2 regions of the Mesorhizobium sp. M0663 genome follow, and region 2 is predicted to be linked to the other one. Evidence: predicted binding sites of a transcription regulator. Region 2 holds the regulator's gene; the other holds the start of a gene.
What was found. The regulator PhoB, encoded in region 2, activates phosphate uptake and scavenging genes when phosphate is short. The targets are predictions, from matches to a motif close to TGTCATNNANCTGTCAT.
Positions count from the first base shown of each region.

Region 1: ppk2 (polyphosphate kinase 2) is a predicted target of PhoB. The motif match lies at 5,851-5,867, and genes of this name have one in related genera.

Region 1 is NZ_JAMYPX010000016.1:25,142-40,134, reverse strand. Features, by position in the region: gene NKI54_RS23620 (DUF6163 family protein) at 174-596, opposite strand; gene NKI54_RS23615 (enoyl-CoA hydratase/isomerase family protein) at 593-1,636, opposite strand; gene NKI54_RS23610 (DUF8605 domain-containing protein) at 1,782-2,606, shown strand; gene hemB (porphobilinogen synthase) at 2,694-3,725, shown strand; gene NKI54_RS23600 (dihydrofolate reductase family protein) at 4,127-4,774, shown strand; gene ppk2 (polyphosphate kinase 2) at 4,824-5,744, opposite strand; gene NKI54_RS23590 (aldo/keto reductase) at 6,025-7,068, shown strand; gene NKI54_RS23585 (hypothetical protein) at 7,182-7,340, shown strand; gene NKI54_RS23580 (DUF982 domain-containing protein) at 7,392-7,649, opposite strand; gene NKI54_RS23575 (GntR family transcriptional regulator) at 7,746-8,408, opposite strand; gene NKI54_RS23570 (multidrug efflux MFS transporter) at 8,606-9,865, shown strand; gene NKI54_RS23565 (DUF423 domain-containing protein) at 9,919-10,290, shown strand; gene NKI54_RS23560 (hypothetical protein) at 10,360-10,503, opposite strand; gene NKI54_RS23555 (LacI family DNA-binding transcriptional regulator) at 10,875-11,954, shown strand; gene NKI54_RS23550 (OpgC family protein) at 11,977-13,152, opposite strand; gene NKI54_RS23545 (alpha/beta hydrolase) at 13,368-14,024, shown strand; gene NKI54_RS23540 (VOC family protein) at 14,071-14,448, opposite strand; gene NKI54_RS23535 (MFS transporter) at 14,521-14,993, opposite strand, start outside.
Region 2 is NZ_JAMYPX010000005.1:99,209-114,201, forward strand. Features, by position in the region: gene NKI54_RS12655 (YMGG-like glycine zipper-containing protein) at 1-240, shown strand, start outside; gene NKI54_RS12660 (CHASE domain-containing protein) at 339-1,961, opposite strand; gene NKI54_RS12665 (ATP-binding cassette domain-containing protein) at 2,091-2,885, opposite strand; gene NKI54_RS12670 (sugar ABC transporter permease) at 2,963-4,327, opposite strand; gene xylF (D-xylose ABC transporter substrate-binding protein) at 4,470-5,510, opposite strand; gene NKI54_RS12680 (ROK family protein) at 5,797-7,041, shown strand; gene phoB (phosphate regulon transcriptional regulator PhoB) at 7,051-7,740, opposite strand; gene phoU (phosphate signaling complex protein PhoU) at 7,757-8,464, opposite strand; gene pstB (phosphate ABC transporter ATP-binding protein PstB) at 8,497-9,300, opposite strand; gene pstA (phosphate ABC transporter permease PstA) at 9,297-10,148, opposite strand; gene pstC (phosphate ABC transporter permease subunit PstC) at 10,152-11,141, opposite strand; gene pstS (phosphate ABC transporter substrate-binding protein PstS) at 11,201-12,262, opposite strand; gene NKI54_RS12715 (hypothetical protein) at 12,915-13,268, shown strand; gene NKI54_RS12720 (DUF2865 domain-containing protein) at 13,353-14,324, opposite strand; gene NKI54_RS12725 (hypothetical protein) at 14,659-14,874, shown strand.

The DNA of each region.
Region 1 (14,993 bases), on a different contig from region 2:
ATTTTTTGTTCTTCACCTTGATCGCGACACTATCGAATACTCATAAAATTCGACTTAAACGCCAAGGCTAACAAGAGCTTACCGGTAAGGGGTTTCGAAAGAGGCTTAACGGACGGTCACCCCAGCAAGGATAATTAACCTAAAGATTTAGCCAACGATCCTGGCCGGAATTGCTATCGCCGGGGTTGCCGCTTCTGGATCCAGATCACCACGCGGAACACTATGTAGAGCAGCGCCACCGCAAGGTGCGAGGCGACGATCAGCGGCCGGTGGCCGAACAGCTCGGGGAAGCCGGCATACATGACGCACTCGGTCACCGCGCAGATGAACCAGATCACCGGCCCCCAGGACGCCAGCATCCAGAGGCCGGCGGCAGCGAACGGAAAAAACACCGCCAGCACCACCGCCGCCACCTGCCAGTGCACCGGCATCAGGTCGAAGCGCCACAACGGGCCGGGGTAAAAGCCGATCAGCCGGATCCAGTACAAGATGCCGAACAGCAGACAGTAGCCGGCGATGACGCGCTGGAACCAGGCGAAGATGACCTCGATCGTCGAGGGCTGCAGCACCACGCGTCTCGAGGCGACCTCGCTCACAGCTTCAGTTCCCGTTCGCCGAGCGGTGCGAAATAGGCGTCGACGTTGGCGGCGCTGACGTCATCGATGCCTGCCGGCCGCCATTGCGGCGTCGAGCCTTTATCGATGATGGCGGCGCGGATACCTTCATAGAAGTCGTGCCCGGCAAGCATGCGGTTGAGGATACGGAACTCCATTTTCATGCACTCGTCCATCGACAACGTCTGCCCGGCGCTGATCTGGCGCCATGCAACATGCAAGCTGGTCGGTGAACGTGTGCGGATGGTGGCCAGCGTCTTTGCCGCGAACTCGTCGGCAGCGGCTGCCCGCTCCAGGCTAGCGACGATATCGGCCAGCGACGGCTGCGCGAAATGCCGGGCGATGGCTTCCAGCGTCGGCCTGTCGGTCTCGCGCCTGGCCGGGACGAAGCAGCCGCGCAGCACCGATTCCGGGTCGCCGCTTTCCGCCAGACGGTCGAGGAAGCCGGCCTGGCCCTCCGCCTTGATCGTATGGGTGGCTAGGCCCGACCACAAAGCATCGCCATAGCGGATGCGGTTGCCGGTCAGCGCCAGATACATGCCGAAGCTGCCGCCGAGATCCGGCAACAGATGGCTGGCGCCGACATCCGGGAAAAAGCCGATGCCGACCTCGGGCATGGCAAACTGGGCGTTCTCGGTCAGCACTCGCTGCGAGCCATGGAAGGAGATACCTACGCCGCCGCCCATGACGATGCCGTCGATCACCGCGACATAGGGTTTCTTGAAGCGGGCGATGCGGGCATTCAGCCGGTATTCATCGGCGAAGAAATCGACCGGAGGCCTTCCTGCGCGGCCGGCTTCGTAGATGTGGAGGATGTCGCCGCCCGCCGAAAATGCCCTGCCCTCGGCCTTGACGACGACAACGTCGACGCCGTCGTCGCGCTCCCAACTGCGCAGCGCCTTGTCCAGCGCCTTGACCATGCGGTGGGTTACGGCATTGAGCGCCTGCGGCCGCGTCAGCGTGACGACGCCGGCCCTGCCCAATCTTTCGAAGCGAATCTCGTCGCCTCCGCCAAAATCCATCGCCAGAGAATCCCTCCCCGCGCCCGCCGGGAGTGAAGTGCTAAAGCGTGGCGCATGGCCGCGTCAATGGCGGCGCCCAATCCGCTGCATGGTCGTCGGCGTCACCCAGTGCTAATGCTGGCGCTTTGAACCGGAAGGTTGAACCATGCCTTGGTTGCCGCGCCTTGCTGTTGTGGTGGTCGGCCTGATCGCTGCGAACACTCCTCCCGTATCGGCCGAAACCGTCGACGAGCTCTATCAATCGCAGACCATCGTCACCGGCCAGGGCGAGGTCAACAGGCAGATCGGTTTCAAGGCCTGCCTCGATGCGGTGCTGGTTCGTGTGTCCGGCGATCAGCGGCTGCCGAAGAAAACTGAGATGGCGGCGCTGCGCGACAAGGCCGGCAGCTTCGTTGCCGAATTCCGCTATCGCGACCGTCTCGAAGGCATTCCAATCCATGACGAACAAGGCACGCATGACCGGCCGCATGATCTCACTTGTCTGTACAGGCCTGACGTTATCGATCCGGTGCTTGCCACGCTCGGCAGCAAACCATGGCTTGGCGAGCGGCCACGCCTGGCAATTTTCCTGGCGGCGGAGCAAGGCACAAGGCAGTTCGCGCTGACCGCCGACGATGAGCGCGGGGCGGCGATGCGCGAATCCTTCGTCAATGCCACCGGTCCGCTGGTCATGCGGATTGTGTTTCCCGAAGCGTCGCTGCTGTCGGCCTCGAAGCTTGACGACCAGGCCCTGCGCCATGCCGATATCACGACGCTGGACCAGCTTGCCAGGAAGGCCGGAGCCGACCAGGCGCTCGCCGGCAGTATCGTCTGGAGCGACAAGGAACTGGGCTGGATAGCCGACTGGCGGCTTGCCTTGAATGGCAAGAGCTACAATTGGCAAGTGCGCGGCGTCAGCTTCGACGAGGCATTCCGCGTCGCCATGCGGGGTGCTGCGCAGATCCTGTCGGGCAATGGCCAACCAGAATAGCGCCCGACAGGACCGCTGGCACAATCGTGTCGCATTGGTCAGCAGCGCAGGCTCGTGGTAAAAGCCGCCCGATCCGGAGTTTTTGCGATGAACAAATTCACCCCTGCAAAGCCTGCCGGCGCGCGCAGCGTCGACGAGATCACCGGCAGCCGGCGGCTGCGGCGCATGCGCAAGGCCGATTGGTCGCGCCGCCTTGTCCAGGAGAACCGGCTGTCGGTCGACGATCTGATATGGCCGATCTTTGTCGTCGACGGCAGACAATTGCGCGAACCGATCGCCGCCATGCCCGGCGTGTTCCGCCTGTCGCTAGACCTCGCCGTCAAGGAGGCTGAGCGCGCGGCCAAGCTTGGCATTCCGGCGATCGCCACTTTCCCCAATGTGGAGCTCGGCCTGCGCGATCAGACCGGTTCGCACATCCTCGATCCGGAAAACATCATCAACCGCGCCACCCGCGCCATCAAGCACGCAGTGCCGGAGATCGGCATCATCACCGACGCCGCGCTTGACCCGTTCACCTCGCATGGCCATGACGGCATCTTGCGCGAAGGCATTATCGTCAATGATGAAACGGTGGAGCAAGTGACGGCGGCGGCCGTCATCCAGGCGGCGGCGGGGGCCGACATCATTGCCCCCTCGGACATGATGGACGGCCGTATCGGTGCCATCCGCGATGCGCTCGACGCCAATGGGTTTCAGGATGTAGCGATCATGTCCTATGCGACCAAGTTCGCATCCGCTTTTTACGGCCCCTATCGTGAGGCGGTCGGCACCGCCGGCCTGCTCAAGGGCGACAAGAAGACCTATTATATCGATCACGCCAATTCCGACGAAGCGGTGCGCGAGGCCGAGCAGGATCTCGCCGAGGGCGCCGACATGCTGATGGTCAAGCCCGGCCTGCCCTATCTCGACATCATCCGGCGGCTGAAGGACGAGTTGCAGATGCCGACCTTCGCCTATCAGGTCTCGGGCGAATATTCGATGATCAGGGCCGCCGCCGCCAATGGCTGGATCGACGGCGAAAAGGCGATGCTGGAATCGCTGCTCGCCTTCAAGCGCGCCGGCTGCGACGGGATTCTCACCTACTTTGCGCCCGAAGTGGCGGCGATGCTCAAGGGGTGATGCGCCTTTGTAGCGTCTACATCGAGCAGTGTTCGTTCGTCCAAAGCGCGACATGGAACGCCGCAGGACATCGCTTCAAGTTTACGCTGCCCCTCGTTGCCCTGCCGGGCATTTTCTCCCCGTAAAGTGGCAGGGAGAAAAACGCGTTCGTAAAAGATTTCACCAATCTCCAGCGTTGCAAAAACATCGACGTTGCGGCCAGCCCCTTCTCCCCGTCACTATACGGGGAGAAGCTGCCGGCAGGCGGATGACGGGCGGCGCCGACATTGAGATTGGTTATTCCAACATGATTTGGAAGCGATTACCCCGTCGGCGATTCAAAATACCGCTTGCAAAATACAATCAGTTAAGCTACCCCGATAACTGCTTGCATCTCACAATTGGTTATCGAGGAGGCTCTCATGTCCAAACTTCGCGTCAGCGCTTTCACCTTGTCAATCGACGGCTTCGGCGCCGGTCCCGACCAAGATCTGAAGAACCCGCTGGGTGTTGGCGGAGAAGCCCTGCACGAATGGATGTTCGGCACCCGCACCTTCCGCAAGATGGTCCTTGGCAAGGATGGCGGGACCACGGACACTGACGAGGCGTTCGCCGCGCACAGCTTCGAAAACATCGGCGCGTGGATCCTGGGCCGCAACATGTTCGGGCCGATCCGCGGCGAATGGCCGGATGACAGCTGGAAAGGCTGGTGGGGTGACAACCCGCCCTACCATGTGCCGGTCTTCGTGCTCACGCACCATCCACGTGATCCCATTGTCATGGAGGGCGGCACGACCTTCTATTTCGTGACCGACGGCATCCACTCAGCGCTGGAGAAGGCGAAAGCAGTGGCTGACGGCAAGGATGTACGGCTGGGCGGTGGCGTTTCTACGATCCGGCAATATCTCAAGGAAAAGCTCATCGACGAAATGCATCTGGCGATCTCACCGGTCCTGCTAGGCGCCGGCGAGAGCCTTTTTGCCGGCATCGACATGCCCAAGCTCGGCTATCGCTGCAGCGAGCAGGTCGCGACGCCGAAGGCCACGCATGTCATCATCGAGCGCACCTAGCTTGTTGCAGGGCGCCGCCATGGAGGCGCCGCCCTCCTCGCCGCTTTAGTCAGTACTTCTCCGGCACATACAGTTCGCGCGGCAGTACCTGGCGCTCGTATTCGGGATTGAAGACGCGCTCCGGCAGTGTGATCTCTTCGTGCGGCACCTCCTCATAGGGCATCTGCTTGAGGAGATGGTCGATGCAGTTCAGCCGTGCCCGCTTCTTGTCGTTGCCCTCGACGATGAACCACGGGGCTTCCGGGATATTGGTGCGGGCGAACGTTTCTTCCTTGGCCTTGGTGTACTGCTCCCAGCGCACGCGCGACTGGAGGTCCATCGGCGACAGTTTCCATTGCTTCATCGGGTCATGGATGCGCCTCAAAAAGCGCATCTGCTGCTCCTCGTCAGTGATCGAAAACCAGTATTTGACAAGCGTAATGCCTGAGCGGACCAGCATGCGTTCGAAATCCGGAACGTCACGGAAGAACTCCTCGACCTGATCCGGCTGGGCAAAGCCCATTACCCGCTCGACGCCCGAGCGGTTGTACCAGGAGCGGTCGAACAGCACGATCTCGCCGCCGGCCGGCAGATGCGGAACGTAGCGCTGGAAATACCATTGCGACTTCTCGCGCTCGGTCGGCGCCGGAAGTGCTGCGACGCGGCAGATGCGCGGATTAAGCCTCTGGGTGATGCGCTTTATGACGCCACCCTTGCCCGCCGAGTCGCGGCCCTCGAAGACCACAACGAGCTTCTTCTTGTGATAGGCGACCCAGGACTGCAGCTTGATCAATTCGGATTGCAGCGTGATGAGATCGCGAAAATACTGCAGGCGGTCGATCGATGGCGGATGCGCATTCTTGTAGATCTTGGCGATCTCCATCGACAGCGCCGGCTCCGAGATTTCCAGCTCATAGTCGTCATCGAGCGTGTCGGCGAGTTCCGCTTCCAGCCAGTCCCTGGCCGGGGAATTCTGTTTTATCTCGGTCATTTGCGCTGCTCCGCTTACAGGCCTTGCCGGCCGCTGTCAGGCGCTCTGCCGCCCGGCCCGGTGGCCGGAAATCGAAGCGCTGGACCGATGTTAGTATAGGCCGGCAATGACGGTTTTATTGCAGCCACTACTGCGCTGGCTGTGCGTTTCAATCCGCAAGATGTGATCGAGCTTGTCCTGCGGAACGGGCGACAAGCGGAACGAATTATCCTACAAATAGCCGGTTCATTGAGGGCTGTCGTCTGCAACGCCCTTTCCCGATAAATCGTGAGGATACGACATGGAATACCGCACTCTCGGCCGTTCCGGGCTGAAGGTTTCGACGCTGACCATGGGCACCATGACGTTCGGCGGCGGCGGCGCGTTTTCGGCGGTCGGCAAGACCGACCTCGACGAGGCGCGCCGGATGATCGACCTTTGCATCGATGCCGGCGTCAATGTCATCGACACCGCCAACGTCTATTCGAACGGGGTGTCGGAAGAGATCATTGGCGAGGCGCTCGGCGGCAAGCGCAAGGGCGACGTGCTGATCGCCTCCAAGGCGCGCATGCGGATCGGCAAAGGCCCCAATGATGAAGGCCTGTCGCGCTACCATCTGATCCGCGAATGCGAAAGGAGCCTTAAGCGGCTCAGGACGGATGTCATCGACATCTATTTCCTGCACGAGTGGGATGGCCTGACACCGCTTGAGGAAACCATCGCCGCGCTCGACACGCTGGTCGCGCAGGGCAAGGTCCGTTATGTCGGCTGCTCCAATTATTCCGGCTGGCAAGTTATGAAGGGGCTGGGGATCAGCGACCGTCAGCACCAGCCACGTTTCGTCACCCAGCAGATCCATTACACGCTGGAAGCGCGCGAGGCCGAGTACGAATTGTTGCCGATCTCGGTCGACCAGGGGCTCGGCGTGCTGGTCTGGAGCCCGCTTGCCGGCGGGTTGCTGTCCGGCAAATACCACCGTGACCAGCCGACCGCCCGCCAGCTCAGCGGCTGGTCGGAACCGCCGATCCGCGACGAGGACCGGCTGTGGCGGATTGTCGACGTGCTGATCGATATCGGCAAGAACCACGGTGTGTCGGCAGCGCAAGTGGCGCTTGCCTGGCTGCTTGGTCGGCCCGCCGTCAGTTCGCTGGTGATCGGCGGACGAACCGAAGCGCAGTTCAAGGACAATATCGCTGCTGCAAGCCTGGTGCTTGGCGATGAGGAGCGCACACGCCTCGACGTGGTCAGCAGGCCGCCCGTGCTCTATCCCTACTGGCACCAGCAGTTCACCGCAAAGGACCGGTTCGGTCCGGCCGATCTCGTCCTCGACCGCGACGGCGCCTGAAAAGCCGGGCTCTCCGGACTGCGCCGAGATATGGAGCCCGATCGTGCCTTGCGGTGTTGTGTTTGCGGTCCAATGCTCCTAGGCAAAGGCCAAGCACAATGAAAGGAACCGATATGGCACGAGCACCGAACTACGGTCAGGAACGCAAGGAACGCGACCGGCAGAAGGCTGCCAAGAAGGCGGAAAAGCAGGCTGCCAAGGTCGCAGCCAAGGAGCGATCGAAGCCCGAGGGCGAGAGCGAGTCCCAAACCAAAACCGAAACGACCGAGTGATGACGCCCGGCCTGTCAGGCGGTCCGGGCCTCGGTCAAATCCCGCTATGCCTCAGGCGGGCGCCTTGTCGCTAACGAAGACGTTCACTTCACGAGCGGCGGCAATGAAGGCCCGTCTTGCGTTCATGGCCGGCTTGTCGCCGGCCAGCGCATCATGACAGGCTTGCAACGCTTCGCGGTGCTTGGGGCTGCGCTTGCCGGGCCAATTGTTGAGGAGGTAGTCGGAAGCCTCGCGGGCCGTACGCAAGAGCTGATTGCTTCCCGCCGCGCCCTTGACGGTCACGGGTGTGTCAAATCGGTTGTTTTCCATCGCCGCTCTTACGCCATCGGCATTTGCGAAGCGAGACCGAAAGTAGCATTCTTCGCTCATCTGCTCTTTTCGTGATCAATGGCAGCCGATCCTCACTCAGGCGACGACGGCAAATCCCCGGGCGCGCAGGCCGCGCCGGTCGTTGCGCAGCGAGGTCACCAGCCGGTCGCGGCTGCCGATGATATGGGCCGAAAGCAGGCGGGCGGCGCTATCGGCATCGCCGGCCCGCACCGCCGACAGAATGGCATGGTGTTCGGCCCAGGCACGGCCAAGCGCTGCCTCGTCGCGAACCTCGAGCCAGCGGGCGCGCGACAGGCGCGTCATCGCATCGCGAACCGCTCTGAACAGGAACTCGTTGCCTGACAGGCGTGCCAGCTCGATATGAAAATCCATGCCGACACGATGCCATTCCTCGCGCGGGGTTTGGTCGTCGCAGGAATCGAGCATCGCCTCGATAATTTCGACGGCACTTCTGTCCTGCAAGGTGCAAGTTAGTCTGAGTGCCGCGACCTCGACCGCCTCGCGATAGACGGCGATCTGCTCCAGCTCGGCAAGATTGATGGGCGAGACCATCCAGCCGCGGCCGTCGCGGCAGATCAGGCCTTCGGTCTCGAGCCGCAGCAACGCAGCCCTGACCGGCGTGCGCGAGGCGCCGAAGCGGCTTTCAACCCAGCGCTCCGTCAGCCGCTCGCCGGGACCGATCTCGAGCCCGAGGATCATCTCGCGAAGCTGCTTTTCGACGTTCTGCATCTGCGACATTGGCGTTCCGTTCAGGTCATTCGTTCCGGCAATCGGGTCACTGGCCGGCGTTGGCCGATCACGCCGGCCTTTGTCGATCATGTTTGAGAGGCCCGCATTGACAGCGACGGGGCTTGCGTTCATGACAGATACCAGCTTGGTATCCCAAATCGGTATCCACAGCAAGTTTTCATGCAAGCTGGCCGGACAGGACAGACATGCCGCAAGACGCCACCCTCGCCGTGCAAGGCACATATAACGTTCACTGGCGCCGCAATCTCGCCGTGTGTTTTGCCGGCTCGTTCAGCACGCTTGTGGCGATGACGCTGCTGTTGCCCTTCCTGCCGCTCTACGTCGAGCAGCTGGGCGCCAAGGGCCATGCGGCGATCGTGCAGTGGTCGGGCATCGCCTACGGCGCCACCTTCCTTGCCGCCGCGCTGGTCGCACCGCTGTGGGGGCGGTTAGGCGACCGCTACGGCCGCAAACTGATGCTGGTGCGCGCCAGTTTCGGCATGGCGCTGTGCATGTCGCTGACCGGCATGGTGCAGACCGTCTGGCAATTGGTGCTCTTGCGCCTGCTGATAGGCTTTGCCGGCGGCTATTCTTCGGGCTCGACCATCCTGGTTGCCATGCAGACGCCGAAGGATCGCTCCGGCTGGGCGCTGGGCGTGCTGTCGGCCGGAATCACGGCCGGTGCCCTGGTCGGTCCGCTGCTTGGCGGCGCGCTGCCGCCGCTGATTGGCATCCGCGCCACATTCCTGCTCGCCGGCGGCGTCATTTTCCTGGCTTTTCTGGCAACCACCTTGCTGATCAAGGAGGCCCCTCGCCCGGTTGCCGCCAAGGCCGCGTCAGAAGAAAAAGTGAAAGACGGCTGGTCGCAGATTCCCGACAAGCGCCGCGTCGTCGCCATGCTGGCGACCGGCATGCTGTTGAGTTTCGCCACCATGTCGATCGAGCCGATCATCACCGTCTATGTCCAGCAGCTCATCGAAGATCAGAGCCAGGTCACGCTGGTCTCCGGCATCGTCATGTCCGCGGCAGCGCTCGGCGCCATCCTGTCGGCGTCGCGGCTCGGCAAGCTCGCCGACCGTATCGGCCACTGGAACGTCATCGTTGCCGCACTCGCCGTCTCGGCGCTGCTGCTGATCCCGCAGGCCTTCGTTACCCAGGGCTGGCAACTCGTCGGCCTGCGTTTCCTGATGGGCCTGGCGCTTGGCGGTCTTTTGCCCTGCATCACCAGCGTCATCCGCCACAATGTGCCCGACGGGGTCGGCGGCAACGTACTGGGCTTGTCGATCTCGGCGCAATATGTCGGGCAGGTCGCCGGACCGTTGCTCGGCGGCTTCGCCGGCGGCCATTTCGGTATGCGCTCGGTGTTTCTCGGCACATCCATTCTGATGGCGGGCGGAGCGGCCTATAACTGGCTGGTCCAGTCGCGCCGCGAACGCGACATGCTGGCGGAAGCCGGCAAATCCTGACACGGTTCGCGGCACTATCTCAGGCGGTCGCCAGGAATCACGGAGGCGTGGAAATGAGCACGGATGAACACGCGGCAGGCGGCCGCATTCTGGTTCTTGCCGGCGGCCTATGCGGCGCAACCGGCGTGGCGCTTTCGGCGGCGGCGGCACATCTCGGCGGCGCTTTCGTCGGTACGGCCGCATCCTTCCTGCTCTTGCATGCGCCGGTCTTCCTTACCGTCGGGCTGCTCGGTGGCAATAGCATCCTGCGAACCGGAAGCCTCATCCTTCTCGTCGGGCTTCTGCTATTCTCGGGAGATCTTTTGGCCCGCGACTTCCTTGGCTCGCGGCTGTTCCCGATGTCGGCGCCGATCGGCGGCACGTTGCTCATCGGCGGCTGGCTGATGATGGCCGCCTCGGCGCTGGTGCGCCCGCGCCGCCATTGATGCGGCAACCAATGGCGGCCGCTGCTCCTTCGCCAGCCGCCCTCGATCCACGAGCTCTGTCTTGCCAGCTCAGTCTCGCGGACGTTCGGGCCGGACTTGGCCATCGCTGTTGGTCGTCTTGACTACACGCCGCCGCTCCGGCCGTTCGGTGGCCGGCGAGATGCCCCAATAATTGCGATAGATGTCTTCGAACAGATGCTTGATCGGGTGCATGGCTTAATCTCCTCTAGTTTTTTGAATCGATCCAATCAGCGGGCACAAAAATAGGCCACCGATCAGCTCCGCTTGCGTCCTACGAGGAAACCCAGGTCGCGAATCCACGGACCGGTCCTGTCTCGCCGCTTCCGGGCCTCCGCGCTCGAACGGATGCTCCAGTCGTTCCGGTAAATGTCCTCGAACAGATAATTGACGGGGTGCATGGCGCTCTCCTCTTGTATCGATCCAATCTGGGGACGAAAACCGCTCTTGGATCGATTCAAAGAATACGCATCGCACCACAAATGTCAAGCAAAAATTTGAATCGATCCAACGAAGGTGTTAGGTAGTCGGCGATACTGTTGGACCGGAGTCCCGGAGACAAACAAATGGCATCACTCACCGAAGGCAGGAGGCCCATCCGGCTGGCGGACATCGCCAAAGCCGCGGGCGTATCACACGGCACCGCCTCCAATGTCTTCAGCCGTCCCGAAATCGTGCGTGAGGAAGTCCGCGAGCGCGTCAAGGCGGCGGCCGAGGCGCTGGGCTACGCCGGCCCCGATCCAAAGGGCCGCCTGCTGCGCGCCGGCAAGGTCAATGCGATCGGCGTCGCCACAACCGAGCCGCTGTCCTATTTCTTCGACGACCCCTTTGCGCGCGTGATGATGGCCGGCATCTCGGAGGCATGCGACGCCACCGGCGCGGGAATAGCCCTCGTGTCGGCCGGCAACGAGGAAAAACTTGCCTGGAATATCCAGAGCGCCCTGGTCGACGGCTTCATCCTGTTCTGCATCGAGGGCGGTCCGCGCCTCGTCGAGCTGACGCGCGAACGCAAGCTCCCCTTCGTCGCGCTTGAGCTCGGCTCGCAGGACGCCACGGTCTCCGCGATCGGCGTCGACAATGTTGCCGGCGGCCGGCTCGCGGCGCGCCATCTGGCGGAACTTGGACATCGCCGCTTCGCCGTGCTGTCGCTGGCCTTCGCCGACGACAGCACCGGACTTGTCTCGCCCGAGCAGGTCCGGACCGCAGTCTATACAGGAACCCGTGACCGCCTCCTCGGCTATCTCGAAGAGCTTTCCCGGTTCGGCGTCGATACCGCCAAGGTGCCGGTCTACGAGACTGAAAACGATGAGGCCAGCACAAAGGCCGGCCTCGAAACCCTCTTCGCCTCGGCGGAACCGCCGACCGCCATCCTGGCGATGTCGGACCGGGTCGCGATGGAAGCATTGGAATGGCTCAGCGCGCGGGGCATCGCGGTTCCTCGCGATGTTTCCGTCGTCGGCTTCGACGGCGTGCCTGAAGCCGCAATTTGCGAGCCTCCGCTCACCACCATCGCCCAGCCGATCGCCGAGATCGGCCGCCGGGCAGCGCGAAGAATCCTCGACTTCGACGGCACGGTGCGGCGAGAAACGCTCGGCGTCGAACTTGTCGTCAGGGCGTCGTCCCGGCCGCCGCCAGGCACAGGTTGACTGGGCAGATCGGCTCCAAATCTTATCGATTGGCCGCCATCGGACCGATGCCAAAGGATGGACGGACCGGCGGCGCCTCGTTGCGGACCGGCTTGCCCTTGCCGGACCAGCCGATAGCGGACAGCCATTCCAGATAGAAGGCGAGCGCGAACTGCATGGCGATGCCGGCGGCGAGCAGCAGACTGTCATAGGCAAAGCCGCCCGGGTTGACCAGCTTCATCACCTGCGCCGCCATGGCAATCACCGTGCCGGCAATGAAAACCGGCAGCGAGCGTTTGCCCAATATGGCGAGCGGATTGTCGCGGCCGGTGCGGAACAGGTTCGAGACGAAAGGCAAGGCGACGACTAGGTAGCTCATCGCCAGGATGTGCAGCAGCCGCGGCAACGACAGGAACGTCTTGTCGAAACCGGTCAGCACCACCGGCAGGTCGAGCCACGACACATGCCCCCACAGCGGGCTGTGCACCCAGACGAGCGCCGTCAGCACATAGGCGGCGGCCGCGCCGACCAGCCAGCGATTGACAGGGATGGTGCCGCCGCGCCGCACATGCAACACGCTGGCCATGCCGATATTGAACAGCAATTGCCATGACAGCGGATTGAGGAACCAGAAGCCGGGCTCCGGGTAGTTCGGCGGCGCGATCTGGTAGATTCCGGCAATCAGCCAAAGGGCTGCGGATACTGCGAGCGCCGCCAGTGGCCGGTAGCTGATGAACAGCAGGAAGACCGGAGCCATCAACAGCAGCGCCGCATAGACCGGCAGTATGTTGTTGTAACCGAGCTGATGGCCGAGCGTGACGATGCCGACCAGGACTTGTGGCGGGTTCCTGACGAGCGGCTCGATGTTGATCAGCGTCAGAAGATCCGGCCGTTTCGCAAACACCGCCGCCGCGCAGAAGATAGCCATGACCACCATCGTCGTGACGATGTGGGTGACATAGAGCACACCGGCGCGGCGCCACATTTTCAGTGTTGCAATCAGCCGGTTTCCCGGCTGGAACTTAGTGCCGTAGGCGAGAGCGACGGACATGCCGGAGATCAGCACGAAGGCCTCGGCCGCATCCGAAAACCCGAAATTCTTGTAGGTCAGGGTTTCGAAAACGGTGCCAGGCACGTGGTCGACGAATATGGTCAGGAGGGCGAGAGCCCGGAACACATCAATACGCGTATCGCGTTCCGGCGAAACTGGCATGGTCATCGATAAAAGGCCTTAAAGCTGGTTGTTCATGCCCGGCATGCGATCCCTCGGGCGACCACCCGGCGCACACTGCTTCGATCCCCCCGCGGGGATTATATCGGCAAAGAAACGGACTGAAATGCGCCCGGTTCAATCAACTTTCGCGGAGCTTGAAAATATTCCGTTTTGAAGCCGGCAAATTAACGAAAGTAACGCGGAATCAAAAGGATGTGACTATGGCCGAGCAAAGCCTCGAAGACGGTATTTTGCAGGAGAATTCAGGCTTTTTCTACCGGCTCCATCGATCCGCCAATTTACCCGGTGACTGGCTGTTCCTGTTGCATGGATCGGGTGTCGACGAGACGACCTTGCTGCCGCTTGGTCGGCAAATCGCGCCGCATGCGGCGCTGGTTACGGTCCGTGGCCGCATCCCTCAGGAGGACGGTTTCCGCTGGTTCACGCGAATCACCCCGACGCGATTCGAGCAGGCAAGTATCCGCGCGGAGGCAGATGCGTTTGCAAGCTTCGTCGCCGGCGTCGCGAAGCGCCACAGCCTCGATCTCCGCCGCGCGACCTTTCTCGGCTATTCGAACGGCGCCAATCTGGTTTCAAGCGTCATGCCGCTGCATCCGGGCCTCATCGAGCGCGCTGCATTGCTGCGCCCCATGCCGGTGCTCGACGAGGTGCCGCCGGCCGACCTGTCGAAGGCGCGGGCTCTGATCGTCGCCGGCGCCGCCGACCTGACCTACGCGCCTTTCGCCCCCGTGTTGGCCGCTCTACTGAGCTCGCATGGCGCCAAGGTCGAGACCCACACCATTGCCTCCGGCCATGAAATCGGCGACGCGGATGCTGAAATCGTCAGGCAGTGGCTGGCGGGGTCAGGCAACCGCTGAACGAGCGGATTGAGCGCACGCACAACGCGGGCCCGACCATCGAATGTCAGTGTGCGGCGGGCTGGAATAGCTCGATCGCATTGCCGGACGGGTCTTCGAGCAGGGTCTGCGAGCCGCCGACGCCGTTGATGATATCGTTGCGGAAGGCGAGCCCGGCGCCCTTCAGGCGCGCAACCTCTTGCTTCAGATCCGGCACCACCAGCAGGATGCGGTTCCACCCTCCCGGCACCGGCCGGCGGCCATCCGGCATCGCCCGTGCGCCCGAGCTCTCCGGCCCGCTCAGCAGAAGCCGCAGATCGCCGCGCGTGACCGAGCAGAAAGCCGGCCGCGCATCCCGTTCAATGGCAAAGCCCAGATGCTTCACGTAGAAATCGATGGAAGCGGCGACATCGTCGACAATATAGCGAACACTGACGGGCGTCATGACCGGGGACCTTTCAGTTTGAGTAGAACGTTTTATTAAAGGCTGCTCATCATCGGCAACGCCCCGGCAGCACTACGACGCCGCCGACACACTATGACCGTCGGTTCGCCAGGGGATCAGGGCAAGCAGACCAGCACTGCCGACCACGGCGAAGACAGCGCCGTAGATGAACACCGCCTCATGGCTTACACGATCCCAGAGCTGTCCGGCGACAACGCTTGCCGCGAGTTCCAGCAGGCCGACCGTGGTGCTGTACCAGCCGATGCCGCTGGCACGCAGCTCTTGCGGCACGAAGTCCGAGGCGAATGCCTTGCCGACTGAGCGGAAGATGCCTTGATAGAACCCGTAGAAGGCAAAAAGCAACCCGATCAGATAGATGTTCCGGGTCAAGACGAAGCCGAGATAGGCGATCAGGAAGATGACGAAGGACGACAGTAACACGCCCTTGCGGCCGAAGCGGTCCGATAGAAAGCCGGCCGGGTAGGAAATCAGCGCCGCAACGAGATTGAAGCCTGCATAGATAAGAATGGTTGCCTCCAAAGAGG
Region 2 (14,993 bases):
AAGATGATTATTGCCATGGTTGCCGTGGTTGCGGTCAGCGGCTGCACCACCACGGAAGAGAACGTGGGTATCGGCACTGTGGGCGGCGCGCTCATTGGTGGCGCTGTCGGCGGCGGCAAGGGCGCTTTGATCGGCGCCGGCGCTGGTGCGATTGGCGGTCTGCTCGTTCGCCGTCTGCAAAATGGCTACTGCCAATACAGAGATCGTCACGGCCGGATTTACACAGCTCGCTGCAACTAGTTTCGAGCTCCAGGCGAACAGCAAACGCGGAGGCAGGCCACCTGTCTCCGCGTTTGCCCTTTAAAGCGCTGTTGCGACGCGGCCCACGAGACGGCGTTTCAGGCCGGCAGCGGAACCCTGATTTCCACGTTCAAGCCATCTTCGCGAAAATCGCGCCTGATTGTGCCACGCAATTCGCGCGTGACGTTGAGATCGATCAGTCTGGTGCCAAAACCGCTCTTTGCCGGTGTCTCGAGCTTCTTCTGACCGGCCTCGCGCCAGTTGAGAGCCAATGTCCGGGTGCCGCTACGGGCTTCGAGCGACCAGTCGACCTTCAGCGCACCGACTGAATTGCCGGCTTCGCCATGCTTCAGCGCATTCGTCGCCAGTTCGTGAAAGACGAGGCCGAGTGCCTGCGTCGTCTTTTCATCGAGAAGAATCTGCGGTCCCGACAGCAGCCCTTCAGGAAGCTCACTGCCGAACACCTGGCCTAGCTCGATGCGCAGCAGGTCGCCGAGATCGGCTTTCTGCCAGCGTGAGCGCGTCAGCATGTCCTGGGAAGCCGCCATCGCCTGCAGCCGGGCCGAGAAAGAAGCCGAGAATTCCTGGACGTCGGTGGTGTGCGATGCTGTCTGGCGCGCGATTGCCAGCACCCGCGTGATCGAGTTCTTGATGCGATGCTTCATCTCCTGCAGCATCAGGTCTTTTTCCAGCAGGCTCTTTTCGGTCGTTTCGTGAAGCAGCGAGACCGCCTCATAGGCCCGCTCCTGATAGCGGGCCACCAGCGCGATGGCGCCCGCAAGCAGCAGTCCGAACAATCCGAGCATCACCGGGATGGCGCGCGAGGAAGGTTGCGAGAAAGCACTTGTCGGCCTGAACAGGACGACCCACGGCCGGCCGGCGACGGTGATCTTGCGGGTGACCAGCAGCCTGTCGCCGAGGCTCGAAACAGGCGGCGTTTCCGATTGGAACAGCAGGTTGTCGCTGTCCACCGTGCCGTCATAGATCTCGGTGTTGACCGGCAGCAATGGTGCCCGGCTGAGCGCAGCCTGGAACAGATCACGGGCGCGGAAGGCCGCATAAAGGAAGCCGGCAGTCGAGGATCTCGTCGCGTTCACGGCGTCCGGCGCGGTTTCGACATTGAGCCGGACGAAGACGAGGAACCCGGTAAAGGTCTGCGCGGCACCCGTATCCTTGCCGAGCTGCACGAGTCCGCTGGCGTGCTGCTGGTCGTCGGCCATCGCCTTTTCGATCGCCTCGCGCCGCGCCGGCCCGGTGAACATGTCGTAGCCGATGCTGGATTTGTTGGACGGATCCAGCGGTTCGAACAGCACGATGGGCGTACGCCACGGTAAGTTCGTGTCGGGATAGATCGGATGGCTTGCGCCGTGATCGTGCAGGATGTCGCGCTCGACCGCCGCCTCGTTGCCAGTTTTCGCCAGGCGGAGGAAACCGATGCCGCGCAGGCCGGCGAAATTATTGTCGATGTCGAGCGCGTTTAAGACAGCCTTGAACTCGCCCTGCGAGATATCGCCCTTGCGTGCGTCGAACAGCGCCCGGGTCGAACGCAGCAGCGACAGGTCCAGGTCGATGCGGCTTTCGATCCGGTTAAGCGCGTCGTCTGCCGTCGCCTCGAATTTAATGCGGGCCGCCTCCTGGGTGGCAAAATAGGCAAAACCCGCCATCGTCAGGCTGATCAGCGCGACGGCGATAAAAGCGACGGTCGGAAAAAGCTTCTTCAATTGCTGATACGTCCCGTGGACGGTTCGGCATCTTTATGGGCAAGTCCCGACGCCAACACAATGGCGAGGCCAAAGCATGGTGACGGCTGGCACATTTTGGCGACTTGTGATTAGCCGGCTAATTCTCGTTCATGCGGCGATCTTCAGCGCGCCCGGCCCCGGAATGGCGCCGGGTGGGCACTTGCCGAGGATGATCATGCCGAGCACCTCGTCCTGGGTGACGTCGGTCGTGCGCGCCGTTCCGACAACCCGACCGTTCTTCATGACGCAGACACGGTCGGCAAGCTCGAACACGTCGTGAATATCATGGCTGATCAGGAAGATGCCGATGCCGTCGGCCTTGAGCTGCCTGACCAGTTCGCCGACCTGCGCCGTCTCTTGCGGCCCGAGTGCCGCCGTCGGCTCGTCCATGATCAGGATGCGAGCATTGAACAGGATGGCGCGGGCGATCGCCACCGACTGCCGCTGGCCGCCCGAAAGCTTTACCACCGGCTCCTTGAAGCGTTGGAAACGCGGATTGAGCCTGCCCATCACCTTGCGCGCCTCGGCCTCCATGGCGACGTCGTCGAGCGTACCCCAGCCGGTCATCAGCTCGCGGCCGAGAAACAGGTTGGCGGCCGCATCGACATTGTCGGCCAGCGCCAGCGTCTGGTAGATCGTCTCGATGCCGTACTTCTTGGCGTCGCGGGGATTGGAGATCGAAGCCTCCTCGCCGTTGACGAAAATCTGGCCCGCATCGCGCTTGTAGGCGCCGGACAGGATTTTTATCAACGTCGATTTGCCGGCACCGTTGTGACCGAGCAAAGCCATCACCTCGCCCGGGAAAAGGTCGACAGAGGCATCGTCGACGGCGCGAATGCCGCCGAAAGCGATGGAGATGTTGCGCATGTCGATCAGCGGCGTGGGAGCGGTTTTGTCTGCCATGCTCGTCCTTCCTCCCTATAGATCCTGCTTGAGCATCAAGTTGTACGAAAACCGGTTTCCACCTTGCGGGATCATGCTCAGACCCGTTTGCGATAGACGGTATCGAGCCACACCGCGACCACCAGCACGGCTCCGACAACGATGCTCTGCAGCGGCGAATCGATGCCGAGCAGCACCATGCCGGACTGCAGCGACTGCATCAAAAGCGCGCCGAGCATTGCGCCGAGCACTGTGCCGGAGCCGCCGGCGAGCGACGTGCCGCCGATCACCGCCGCCGCGATGACCAGGAGCTCGTCCAGCGTGCCCAGCGCATTGGTCGACGAGTTCTGCCTGGCTGACGAGATCGCTGCGGCGATCGTCGCCAGCACGCCCATGATCATGAACACCTTCATGGTCACCCAGCGCGTGTTGATACCGGCAAGGTTGGCTGCTTCCGGATTGCCGCCGATGGCGAAGACATAGCGGCCGAAACGGGTACGCTTGGCGATGAAGGTCATGATCAGCCCTACGGCTACAGCCATCAGCACGGGTATGGCGATGCCATGGGCGATGAACAGCCCGCCTTCGGGAACGGTTATATTGTTGGCCGCCGCATATCTGTTCACGATGCCGACCGGCCAAGGATAGGAATTGGCAAGCCATATGGCGCCCATGATGACAAGGCAAGTGACGGCTCCGAGGAACGTCTCGGCCCAGATCGGGCGTAACGGGAAGCGGAACCGCTTGCGCTGCACCCGCCCGTTGAGCAGCATGAACACAACCGCCAGGCACGCGACAATTCCGACGATCCAGCTCCATCGCGCACCGATCGAACCCGTCGGTCCGCCGCCCATCAGCTGGAAAGTGGCATCCAGCGGCGCAATCGTCTGCCCACTGGCGACCCACCATGCGGCACCCCGCCAGACCAGAAGGCCGCCCAGCGTCACGATGAAGGCCGGCACCTCGAGATAAGCGATGATGTATCCCTGGAACGCTCCGATCAGAAGGCCAAGCGCCAGGCCGATGGCCAGTGCCAGGATCCAGATCCAGGGGTTGCCTAATTGCAGACCGACCATTCGCACCAGGAAATGCACCTGCGCAAAACCCATGACCACGCCGATCAGGCCTTCGGCGGAACCGACCGACAGGTCGATATTGCGCATGACGATAACCAGCACCATTCCGGCGGCCATTATGGCCACGGCGGAAGTCTGCACCGACAGGTTCCAGAGATTGCGTGGCGTCAGGAAGGTCCGGCTGTCGAAGTCGAACGGATTGACGCCGAGCCGTACGCTGGAAATGACATGCAGGCCGACCCAGATGACCAGCAGCGCGCCGATCATGCCGAGCATGCGCGTGTCGAGTTCGGTTGCCTTGAGAAATCGGGCAACGATGCCGAGCTCGGATTCCCGTGCCCGGTCTGCCGTGCTGTCTACCGGCGTGTTGGGCGTCGTGTCGGTCATGATGTTTCTCCCGCCGGGTTGCCGTCTGCCGCGGATGCCGGAAGCAGCCTAGAAGTTATCCGCCGGAAGCGGAAAAACAACTCTTGTTGAAAAAACGCCGCGGCGAGCGGCCGCGGCGTTCGGACTTCTCGGAAACGTCGGCTCAGTTGCAGACTGCAACAGCGCTAGCCGTCACGCCGGCGCAGACCTCTTCTTTCTTGATCCAGCCGGCGTCGATGACGACGTTGAGGTTGTCCTTGGTGATGGCGACCGGGGTCAGGAACAGCGACTTGACGGTATTGCCGCCGGGCGTGGTGAAATCCTTCACGCCGGCAATGTCGGTCATCTGCTTGCCGTCGGCCAGTTGCGAGGCGATCTCGGCGGCATTCTTGCCGAGCTCGCGCGCATCCTTCCACACCGACACGGTCTGTGTGCCGAGCGCGATGCGGTTCAGCGCGGCGTGGTCGCCGTCCTGGCCCGAAACCGGAACCGATCCGGCCAGCCCTTGCGCCGTCAGCGCGGCGACGACGCCGCCGGCAGTGCCGTCATTAGCGGCGACTACGGCATCGACCTTGTTGTCGTTGGCGGTCAGGAACTGTTCCATGTTCTTCTGAGCGTTGGCCGGCAGCCAGCCGTCCGTATAGGCCTCGCCGACATTCTTGATCTTGCCGCCGTCGATGGCCTCCTTCAGCACCTCCATCGAACCGGCAAACAGGAAATCGGCATTCGGATCGGAACCCGAACCCTTGATGAAGACGTAGTTGCCTTCCGGCTTCACCTTGAAGACTTCGCGGGCCTGCATGCGGCCGACTTCCTTGTTGTCGAAGGTCAGATAGAACACGTCCTTGTTCTCGATCAGCCGGTCATAGCCGACGACCGGGATGCCTTCGTCCAGTGCCTTTTGCACGGCCGGCCCGATGGCCGAGGCGTCCTGCGCCAGGATGATCAGTGCGTTGGCGCCCTGCGAGATCAGGCTCTCGACGTCGGTGAGCTGCTTGCCGGGGTTGGACTGTGCGTCGGCGGAAATATACTTGTCGCCTGCGGCCTCGATGGCCGCCTTCATTGCGGCCTCGTCGGTCTTCCAGCGCTCTTCCTGGAAGTTCGACCAGGAAACGCCGATGACCTTGTCTTTAGCCTGCGCCACCGACGCCAGCGCCAGCGTCATGGCGACACCCGCCAGAATGGCGGTCGTGAATTTCTTCATCATATCCTCCCTGCGCCGCGTACGGCGTGACCAATTGGCTCAAAGACCAGCTTAGAAGCTCTAATTTTTTCGAGCCTCGAAAAAATACTGGCCCGATCTCCGGCTGCTGTCAACATCGATTCTGATGGATTTTGATGACTCTGCGAGTTTTTTCGAGCGTCGGAATAAACGATGACAGCGCCACCTGCATCTGACACTATTTGCCTGCATCCGACACTATTTGTCGGACATTACCGACGGCTTCCGGTTCATGAGCGGCCGCGGCAACCGGGAGGAAAGCAAAACAATGTCGGTCGGAATCCGCCATGACGATTTGCGCCGGCGCAACCGGGCGATGGTGATCTCGGCGGTGCGCCGGGCCGGCCAGCCATCGCGTACTGAGATCGCAGCTACCACCGGCCTCAGTCATTCGACCATATCGGCGATCTCTTCCGACCTGATACGGGAAGGCATCCTCGCCGAGAGCAAGGCAAGCGAGCCCGTTTCGTTGAAACGCGGTCGTCCGCAGGTCGGCCTCGCCCTCAACCCGGAAGCGGCGGCGGTGCTGACCGTGGTGTTGTCGCTGAATTTCCTGTCGGCCGCCATTATCGACTATACGGGACAGGTGGTCGCCGAGGAACAGCGCCGGCTGGACACGCTGACCATGCCGCGCGACGAGCTGATCCGTGAATGCATGGCCATCGTCCGGCGCCGGCTGCAGGATCCAGACCTTGACGTCCGCAGTGTCGCCCGCATCGCCCTGGCGATTCAGGGCATTACCGACTCCCCTGCACGCGCCATGCTGTGGTCGCCGATCACGCCGCAGACCGACATCGCCTTTGCCGACATGCTGGAGGACGAATTCGGCATCCCGGCAACGGTGGAGAACGACTGCAACATGATGGCGGTGGCTTTGCGCTGGCGCAATCCGGATCGCTATCGCGACGACTTCATCGCCATCCTGCTTTCGCATGGCATCGGCATGGGGCTGGTGCTGAAGGGCGAACTGTTCACCGGGACGCATTCCTCGGGCGGCGAATTTGGCCACATGATCCATCGTCCGGGCGGCGCGCTCTGCCGTTGCGGGCGGCGCGGCTGCATCGAGGCCTATGCCGGCAACTACGCCATCTGGCGCAACGCCAGGCAGATGAGCGAAGACAGCGAACCGGTCGCCGACGTCAGCGACGCCGACATGCGAGCACTGGCGGCCCAGGCGCGCGAGAAAGATGGGCCGGAACGCGAGGCCTACCGCAAGGCCGGCGAAGCGCTGGGTTTCGGTCTCGGCTCGCTGTTCGCGCTGATCGATCCGGCACCGGTCGCGATGGTCGGCGCCAGTGCCGCCGCCTTCGATCTGATCGAGCCGGCCTTGCGGAAGGCAATCGCCCAGACCGCCGGCGGCCAGCATTCAGGCTCGATCTCCTTCGATACAGAGCCGAACGAATTGCCGCTGATCCGCGAAGGCTGCGCGATGCGGGCGTTAAGCTTCGTCGACCAGGAGATTTTCGCGCCGGGCGCGCAAATGAGGCCCAGCGTCAGAAAGAACGTAGCCTGACCAGGCGGGTCAATCTTCCCTGATCGCATAGCCGGCACCGCGGATGGTGCGGATGACATCCGGCATCCGGCCGTTGTTGACGGCTTTGCGCAGCCGCCCGACATGCACGTCGACGGTGCGTTCGTCGATGTAGATTGTCTCGCCCCAGACATTATCGAGTAACTGGCTGCGCGAGAAGACACGGCCCGGATGCCGCATCATGAACTCGAGCAGCCGGAATTCGGTCGGCCCGAGCCTGATTTCGCTCTTCTTGCGATAGACCCTGTGCGATTCGCGATCGAGCACGATGTCGCCGACCTTCAGCACGCTGGACAGCACTTCCGGCTTGGCGCGCCGCAGCAGCGCCTTGACCCTGGCCATGAATTCCGGTGTCGAAAACGGTTTGACCAGATAGTCGTCGGCGCCGGTCGAAAGACCGCGCACCCGGTCGCTCTCCTCGCCGCGCGCGGTCAGCATGATGATCGGCAGCCGCTCGGTTTCGGGGCGCACCCGCAACCGACGACAGAGCTCGATGCCGGAAACCGCTGGTATCATCCAGTCGAGCACCAAAAGGTCGGGCACATTCTCCTGCAAACGGATCTCGGCTTCGTCGCCGCGTGTCACCACCTCGACCTGGTAGCCTTCGGATTCGAGATTGTAGCGGAGCAGCACACCCAACGGCTCCTCGTCCTCCACCACCATTATGCGTGGTGCGATCATCGGCTGGGCACCCCCATCATGTCACCGGTGCGGACATTGTCGTTTCGTCCTGCTTCGGACGATTGACCGGCAATTGCTCGCCGGTCAGCACATAATACGCATTTTCGGCGATGTTGGTGACATGGTCGCCGATCCGCTCCAGATTCTTGGCGCAGAACAGCAGGTGCGTGCAAGCGGTGATGTTGCGCGGATCTTCCATCATGTAGGTCAAGAGCTCGCGGAACACGGACGTGTATTTGACGTCGATGCGCTCGTCGGCGGCACGCAGCTTGGCCAACGCGGCCGCATCGCCTGCAGCATATTCCTCGATGACACCCTGCACCTGGATGAGAACCAGCTGCGCCATCGCGTCGATGGAATGCGACAGGTCCCGCGGCGTGGCGCTGAGGCCGACCGCACTCACGCGCTTGGCGATATTCTTGGCAAGATCGCCGATGCGTTCGAGGTCGCCCGCCATGCGGATCGCTCCGACCACATGGCGAAGATCGTGGGCCATCGGCTGGCGTTTGGCGATCAGGGTTATGGCGCGGTCGTCCAGTTCGCGTTGACGCGCATCCATGATGGCGTCGTCGGAAACGACGCGTTGCGCCAGCACGTTGTCGGAATTCAACAGGGCCTTGGTCGCCCCGCCGACCATCGAACCGGCGAGGTCGGCCATGTCGCGGATCAGCTTGCTGATCTGCTCGAGATCCTCGTCGAAAGAAGCGACTGTGTGTTCGCCCATGGTCCTGTCCTCATATGCATGATCGGAACGGCTCAGCCGAAGCGGCCAGTGATGTAGTCCTGCGTGCGCTTCTCGCGGGGCGACGTGAAGATCTTCTCGGTCCGGTCGAACTCGACCAGTTCACCCAGATACATGAAGGCGGTCTGGCGCGACACGCGCGCCGCCTGCTGCATGTTGTGGGTGACGATGACGATCGTGTAGTCGGCTTGCAATTCGTCGATCAGTTCCTCGATCTTGGCAGTCGACAGCGGGTCGAGGGCCGAAGCCGGTTCGTCGAGCAGAATGACTTCCGGCTTCACGGCCACGGTGCGGGCGATACAGAGCCGCTGCTGCTGGCCGCCAGATAGGCTCAAGCCGCTGGCGTTGAGCTTGTCCTTGACCTCGCTCCACAGCGCGGCGCGCTTCAACGCCTGTTCGACGCGGCCGTCCATCTCGGACTTGCCGAGGTTCTCGTAGAGCCTGACGCCGAAGGCGATGTTCTCGTAGATCGACATCGGGAACGGCGTCGGCTTCTGGAACACCATGCCGATCTTGGTCCTGAGGAGGTTGAGATCCTGCGACCGGTCGAGAATGTTCTTGCCGTCGAGCAGCACCTGGCCCTCGGCCATCTGTTTTGGGTAGAGCTCATAGATGCGGTTGAACACACGCAGCAGCGTCGATTTCCCGCAGCCCGAAGGGCCGATGAAGGCCGTGACACTGCGCTCAGGCAGCGACAGGCTGATGTCCTTCAGCGCCTTGCTCTGGCCGTAGTAGAAGTTGAGATTCTTGACCTCGATCTTCGTCTTCTCGGCGACCGTTTCGGCCATCGTCATGTCTGGGGACAACATCTGTGTCATCTGTCCTCTCTGCGTCCGGTAAGGCTGCGGGCGAGGATGCTCAAGCCCAGAACCGTCAGGGTGATTATGAGTGCGCCGGTCCACGCCAGTTGCTGCCATTCCTCGTAAGGGCTGAGAGCGAACTGGAAGATGGTCACCGGCAGGCTGGCCATCGGCGCGTTGATATTGCTGCTCCAGAACTGGTTGTTGAGCGCGGTGAAGAGCAGCGGCGCCGTCTCGCCGGAAATGCGTGCTATCGCCAGCAATATGCCGGTGACGATGCCGGACAATGCGGCGCGGTAGGCGACCGAACGGATCACCACCCAGCGTGGCGCGCCGATCGCGGCACCGGCTTCACGCAACGCGTTCGGCACCAGGTTGAGCATGTCTTCAGTGGTGCGCACGACCACCGGAATGACCAGGATGGCAAGCGCAACGGCGCCGGCAATGGCCGAGAAATGTCCCATTGGCCGCACCATCAGCTCATAGACAAACAAGCCGATGATGATCGACGGCGCCGACAACAGGATGTCGTTGATGAAGCGGACGACGGTGGTGATGCGCGAAAAGCGTCCATACTCGGCCATGTAGGTTCCCGCCAGCACGCCGATCGGCGTGCCGACGACAACGGCGATGATCGTCATCAGCAGGCTGCCCGCGATGGCATTGAGCAGGCCGCCGGCCTCGCCCGGTGGTGGCGTCATCTCGGTGAAGACCGCGAGCGAAAGCCCGGCTGTGCCCTTATAGACCAGTGCGCCGAGAATGAGCGCCAGCCAGGCAAGCCCGATGCCGGCGGCGACGACGCAAAGCGCCATCATCACCGAATTCCTGGCTTTGCGGCGGCTGTGGAGCGATGAGGATGTCGACATCGGTCAGGCTCCCGTACGGGCGTCGATCCGCATCAGCATATAGCGGGCGGCGGCAAGGATCAGGAAGGTGATGGCGAAGAGGATCAGGCCGAGCGCCACCAGCGAGGAGGTGTAGAGGTCGCCGTCGGCCTCGGTGAATTCATTGGCGATGGTCGCCGAGATCGTCGTGCCCGGCGCGAACAGGGAGGCACTGATGCGGTGGGCGTTGCCGATGACGAAGGTCACCGCCATGGTCTCGCCGAGCGCCCGGCCCAGGCCAAGCATGACGCCGCCCATGATGCCGATGCGGGTATAGGGAATGACCACGCGCCGGGTCACTTCCCAGGTCGTGCAACCGATGCCATAGGCCGATTCCTTCAGCACCGCCGGCACCGTATCGAAGACGTCTTTGGTGATCGAGGTGATGAAGGGCAGCACCATGATGGCAAGGATCAGCGCCGAGGTCAGAAGGCCGATGCCGTAAGGAGGGCCGGCGAAAAGGCTGGATAGTCCCGGCACGCCGTGGAAGACGTTGATGATGAAGGGCTGTATCGCCGTCTGCAGGAACGGCGCGAACACGAACAGGCCCCAGATGCCGTAGATGATCGAAGGAATGCCGGCCAACAGCTCGACCGCTATGCCGATCGGGCGCCTGAGCGGGCGCGGGCAGAGCTCGGTGAGAAAGACTGCAATGCCGATGCCGATCGGAACCGCGATCAGGATGGCGATGGCCGCCGTGACCAGGGTGCCGTAGATCGGCGCCAGTGCGCCAAATTTTTCCGTGACCGGATTCCAACTTTCAGTCGTCAGGAAGGAGAAACCGAAGGACGACAGCGCCTGCCACGAGCCGGCAAACAGCGAGATCGCGACACCGCCGAGGATGACCAGCACAAGAATTGCGGAAGCGCGGGTGAGTCCGCGGAATATGGCATCGGTGAGCGCGAAGCGCCGCACCGTAGCTTCCCTGGCCCGGGCTGCTGCAGATGATGGCATGGCATCGGAAGCGATGGTCATTGGGTCCTCGCGATTAAAGGCAACAGGGAGGGCGCCGTCGACGCCCTCCCTGGAGGAGATTACATAGCCGAGTAGAGCGGCTTGCCGTCGTCGCCGACAACTTCCTTGGCCCACATGGCCTTGACGCTCTCGACCACCTTGTCGGGCATCGGAACGTAGTCCAGCTCGCCGGCCATCTCGTCGCCCTTGTCGTATGCCCAGGCGAAGAATTTGAGCGCTTCGCCGGTGGTCGCGGCATCATCCGGCTTCTTGTAGAGCAGGATCCACGTTGCCGCCGTCATCGGCCAGGACTCGGCGCCCGGCTCGTTGGCGAGGATGACGCCATAGCCCGGCTGCGAGCTCCAGTCGGCATTGGCCGCTGCCGCCGAGAACGCCGCCGCGGCGGGCTCGACCTTCTTGCCGTCCTTGTTGATCATATCGGTGTGGGTGAGCTTGTTCTGCTTGGCGTAGGCATATTCGACATAACCGATCGCGCCGCCGGTCTGGGAGACGTTGTTGGCAACGCCCTCATTGCCCTTGGCGCCGATGCCGACCGGCCATTCCACGGCCTTGTCGACGCCGACCTTTTCTTTCCAGTCCGCGCTGACGTCGCCGAGGTAATAGGTGAAGTTGAACGTCGTGCCCGAACCATCGGAACGGTGAACGACCGCGATCGCCTGCGAAGGCAGCTTGACGTCGGGATTAAGCTTCTTGATCGCTTCGTCATCCCAGCTCGTGATCTTGCCGAGGAAGATGTCGGCCAGCGTCGGGCCGTCGAGAACCAACTCGCCCGGCTTGATGCCTTCGAGATTGACGACGGGAACGATGCCGCCCATCACCATCGGGAATTGAGCCAGTCCGGACGCTTCAAGCTCGTCGCCCTTGAGCGGCGCATCCGAAGCGCCGAAGGTAACGGTCTTGGCTTTGATCTGCTTGATGCCGCCGCCGGAACCGATCGACTGGTAGTTAAGGCCAATGCCGGTGTCTTTCTTGTAGGTGTCGGCCCACTTCGCATAGATCGGGTAGGGGAAGGTGGCGCCGGCGCCGGAGATGTCCGCGGCGAGCGCGGCGGACAGGGTGAGGGTGGTCGTCGCCGCAGCCATTGCAATCGCAACGGCCGCCGAGCGGATGAAATGTCTCATGTGGCCTGCTCCTGTTCGGAATATGGTCTCTCGGCGCCATTCCTCCGGCGCCCGCTGAGGCCAATAGCCCCCGATTATTACAGTCGCATGACAGTTTCATGTCGCTCCGGTAACGTCGTCCAGCCGGGTAAGAAGGAGCGGCCGCGGGCTTTGTCGGCATGGGCCGCGGTTTGCCGCTGGAATCAGCAGCTTGCTTGAATTCCGGCCGGCATCGTCTGCTCGGCGATCGTAGCCACCGGCTTTAAAAGAAAAAAAGCCGGACGGGAGCGCGTTGCATGCAGCCAGAACGTGTCATGGCCGCGCCATCGCCGAAACAGGTCCGTTGGGGTAAATCTGACCCTGTTTCTTGCCGGCGGTCGCTGCTCCCGCCCGTAACTGGAGGAGCGGAACTTCGAATATCCCATTGTCGCCACTGAGCGCGGCTTTGGTATGGTGCGATCGCACCATGACCTTACGCTGGAAGCGTTGACGAATCGCAAGGTTCTAACTCGCGCTGGACCTCCATCCGCGCCCGACCCGGCGCTGGATCTTCGAGCAACGCCTTCGACTGGAAATGCGACGACTCTACTTCACGGTATCTACTCCCTTCGCCCTATTCCGCCGGTTGTCGGTTAGGCCGAAGCAGCGTTATAAGCTTGCAGGGGTATTGCTGATGTCTCGACGGATTCTGCCTGTCTTCCTGTGCCTGGCGCTGCCTCTGGGAAGCGGCTGCGCGCGCAGCTATGACGGCACCGTCATCATTCCCAAGCCGCTCGATGTTCGCCGTTTCTGGGACAGGCCTTCGCCGCAGGCGCAAGCCGAACAGTCGCAACTGGAGACCGACGTCTTTCCAGTGGCGCCGCAAACGCCGAAAAGGCCGGCGGTGCGCAGGAGCGCGGCTTCCGTTGCAGCGCCTCGGAGGAGGGTCACCAACAACCCGCCCATGCTGTCGCCGGAGCCGACGAAGCCGCTAACTTGCAAGAATGTCAGCGAGCCCGGCAAACGGGCCCGCATGGTCTGCGAATAACCAGCCGACGTCGGTCGATGCGCACGGCTCCAGGCCTTGAAGCGGCTATCCGATCCGGCCGTCTCGGAACATCGCCCGCCTTGGTCAGTCCGCCGGGAAGAAGGCCGGCCCGACCACTCTCACCGGCCGCGCGCCGATCGCTCTTTCGATCGACTGATGCTGGGCAACCCCCTGCACTTCGGCAGCCTGCGTTTTTGCCTCTTGCGGAACGGCACCGGCGGTTTCGATCCCGGATTCAGGAATTTCCGCGACGATGCCAAAATCCGGCTTTGCCGTCGGCAACGGTATGATGGCATTGGTCATGTTGGCCGGTGTCACGGTTCGTGCCCTGAGCTCGGCGACGCGCCGATAATAGCGCTTGACGTCGCAGGCCTTGAAGTTCGCGTCGTCGCGGTACCGGAACGCGGCAGGTAGCTCCACATAGGGTTTTCCCGACTCGAGCGCGACCATCTCCTCGGTCTCGCGAGTGGCGTCGCTCAGCGTATAGAGGTCGACGCCGGCATCGTCGCAGATGTAGCGACACTGATCGACCATTTCCTTCAGATCGTCGCTCTTGGCGAACTGCGATTTTGGCGCGGGGAAGAAATATCCGTCCGACAAGCGAACGCAAAACAGCATCCGATTGCCGCCAATTGTTGTGCCTGCGGACTGGGCCTTGGGTGCCGTGCGTTGCTGCGCCGGCTGTTTCTTGGCAGCAGGGGCGGCGCAGCCCAGCGCGACAAACCTGGCCTTCAATCCGGACGTGTCCCTGCTCGAATTCGACAGTCTGGCGATCTGCCGTTGCACCTCCGCCTTGCTGCTGACCAGGTCGGCGCAGGGATTGAAGAAGAAGCCGGCCGTTCTCGCCGTGCATCTGCGTTGTCTCTCAAGCTTTTGAATCGCGGCGAGTTGCCGGCGCAGTTGGGCAAGCTCGGGGCTGGTCCCGCCGCTGCGCCCCGCCGAAAGCAATTGGCTCCTGATGGCACCGCAGCTATCCGCGTAGGAGAAGGATGTGCCGAGCGCAACGGCTATTGCCGACACCAGCATCAGAATCGTGAGGGGCCAGAAGCGTGTCATTGGAACGACCATTATCCTTGTTGCACCGAGAACAGGATTTCTTTGTCGACTATGGATAAGTACTAGCTAAATCAGTCTTTCCTAATTGGAGTAGATCAAATCGCCACCAGAGACTTTAGCTCTAGTGTATTAGATCCACTCGTGTAAATTCAATATTACATTTTTATTTCAAGATTGAGACGAACCGGCAGCAACGCCGGCGGACGCCCGCCACGGCGAAGTTTTGATGCGCGCGGCGGGTTCGGCATCGCGATCAATCCGGCGTTACCGGCCGGCCGTTGCTGAAACCTTAGCCCTGGGATCGGCGTTGAGCGGCCAAAGGAGGAGACCGCAAATGTCGATCCACTTCACTGTCGCGGACCTGACCAGGAATCTGTTCCATTCACTTGGGTTGGACCATGAACGCGCACCGAGGCCACTCGACCACGAGCAGAGGCTTTTGCTGGAGTGCTATCTCGCCGGCCAGATACCGGAATCGGCCTGGAGCGACTATGTCTTCGAGATGCCGGAACTGGCGCGACATGTCGAGGCCAGACGAAGGCGCCACTAAAGCGCATCGCGGTCGACCGGGCCTCATGCGACGCGCTTAGGTTCTTGTCTAATGCATGTCGTTGTCGCAAAACCGCTGCACACTTTTGCGCGACATGCACTAGATCCCGAAAAGTGGAA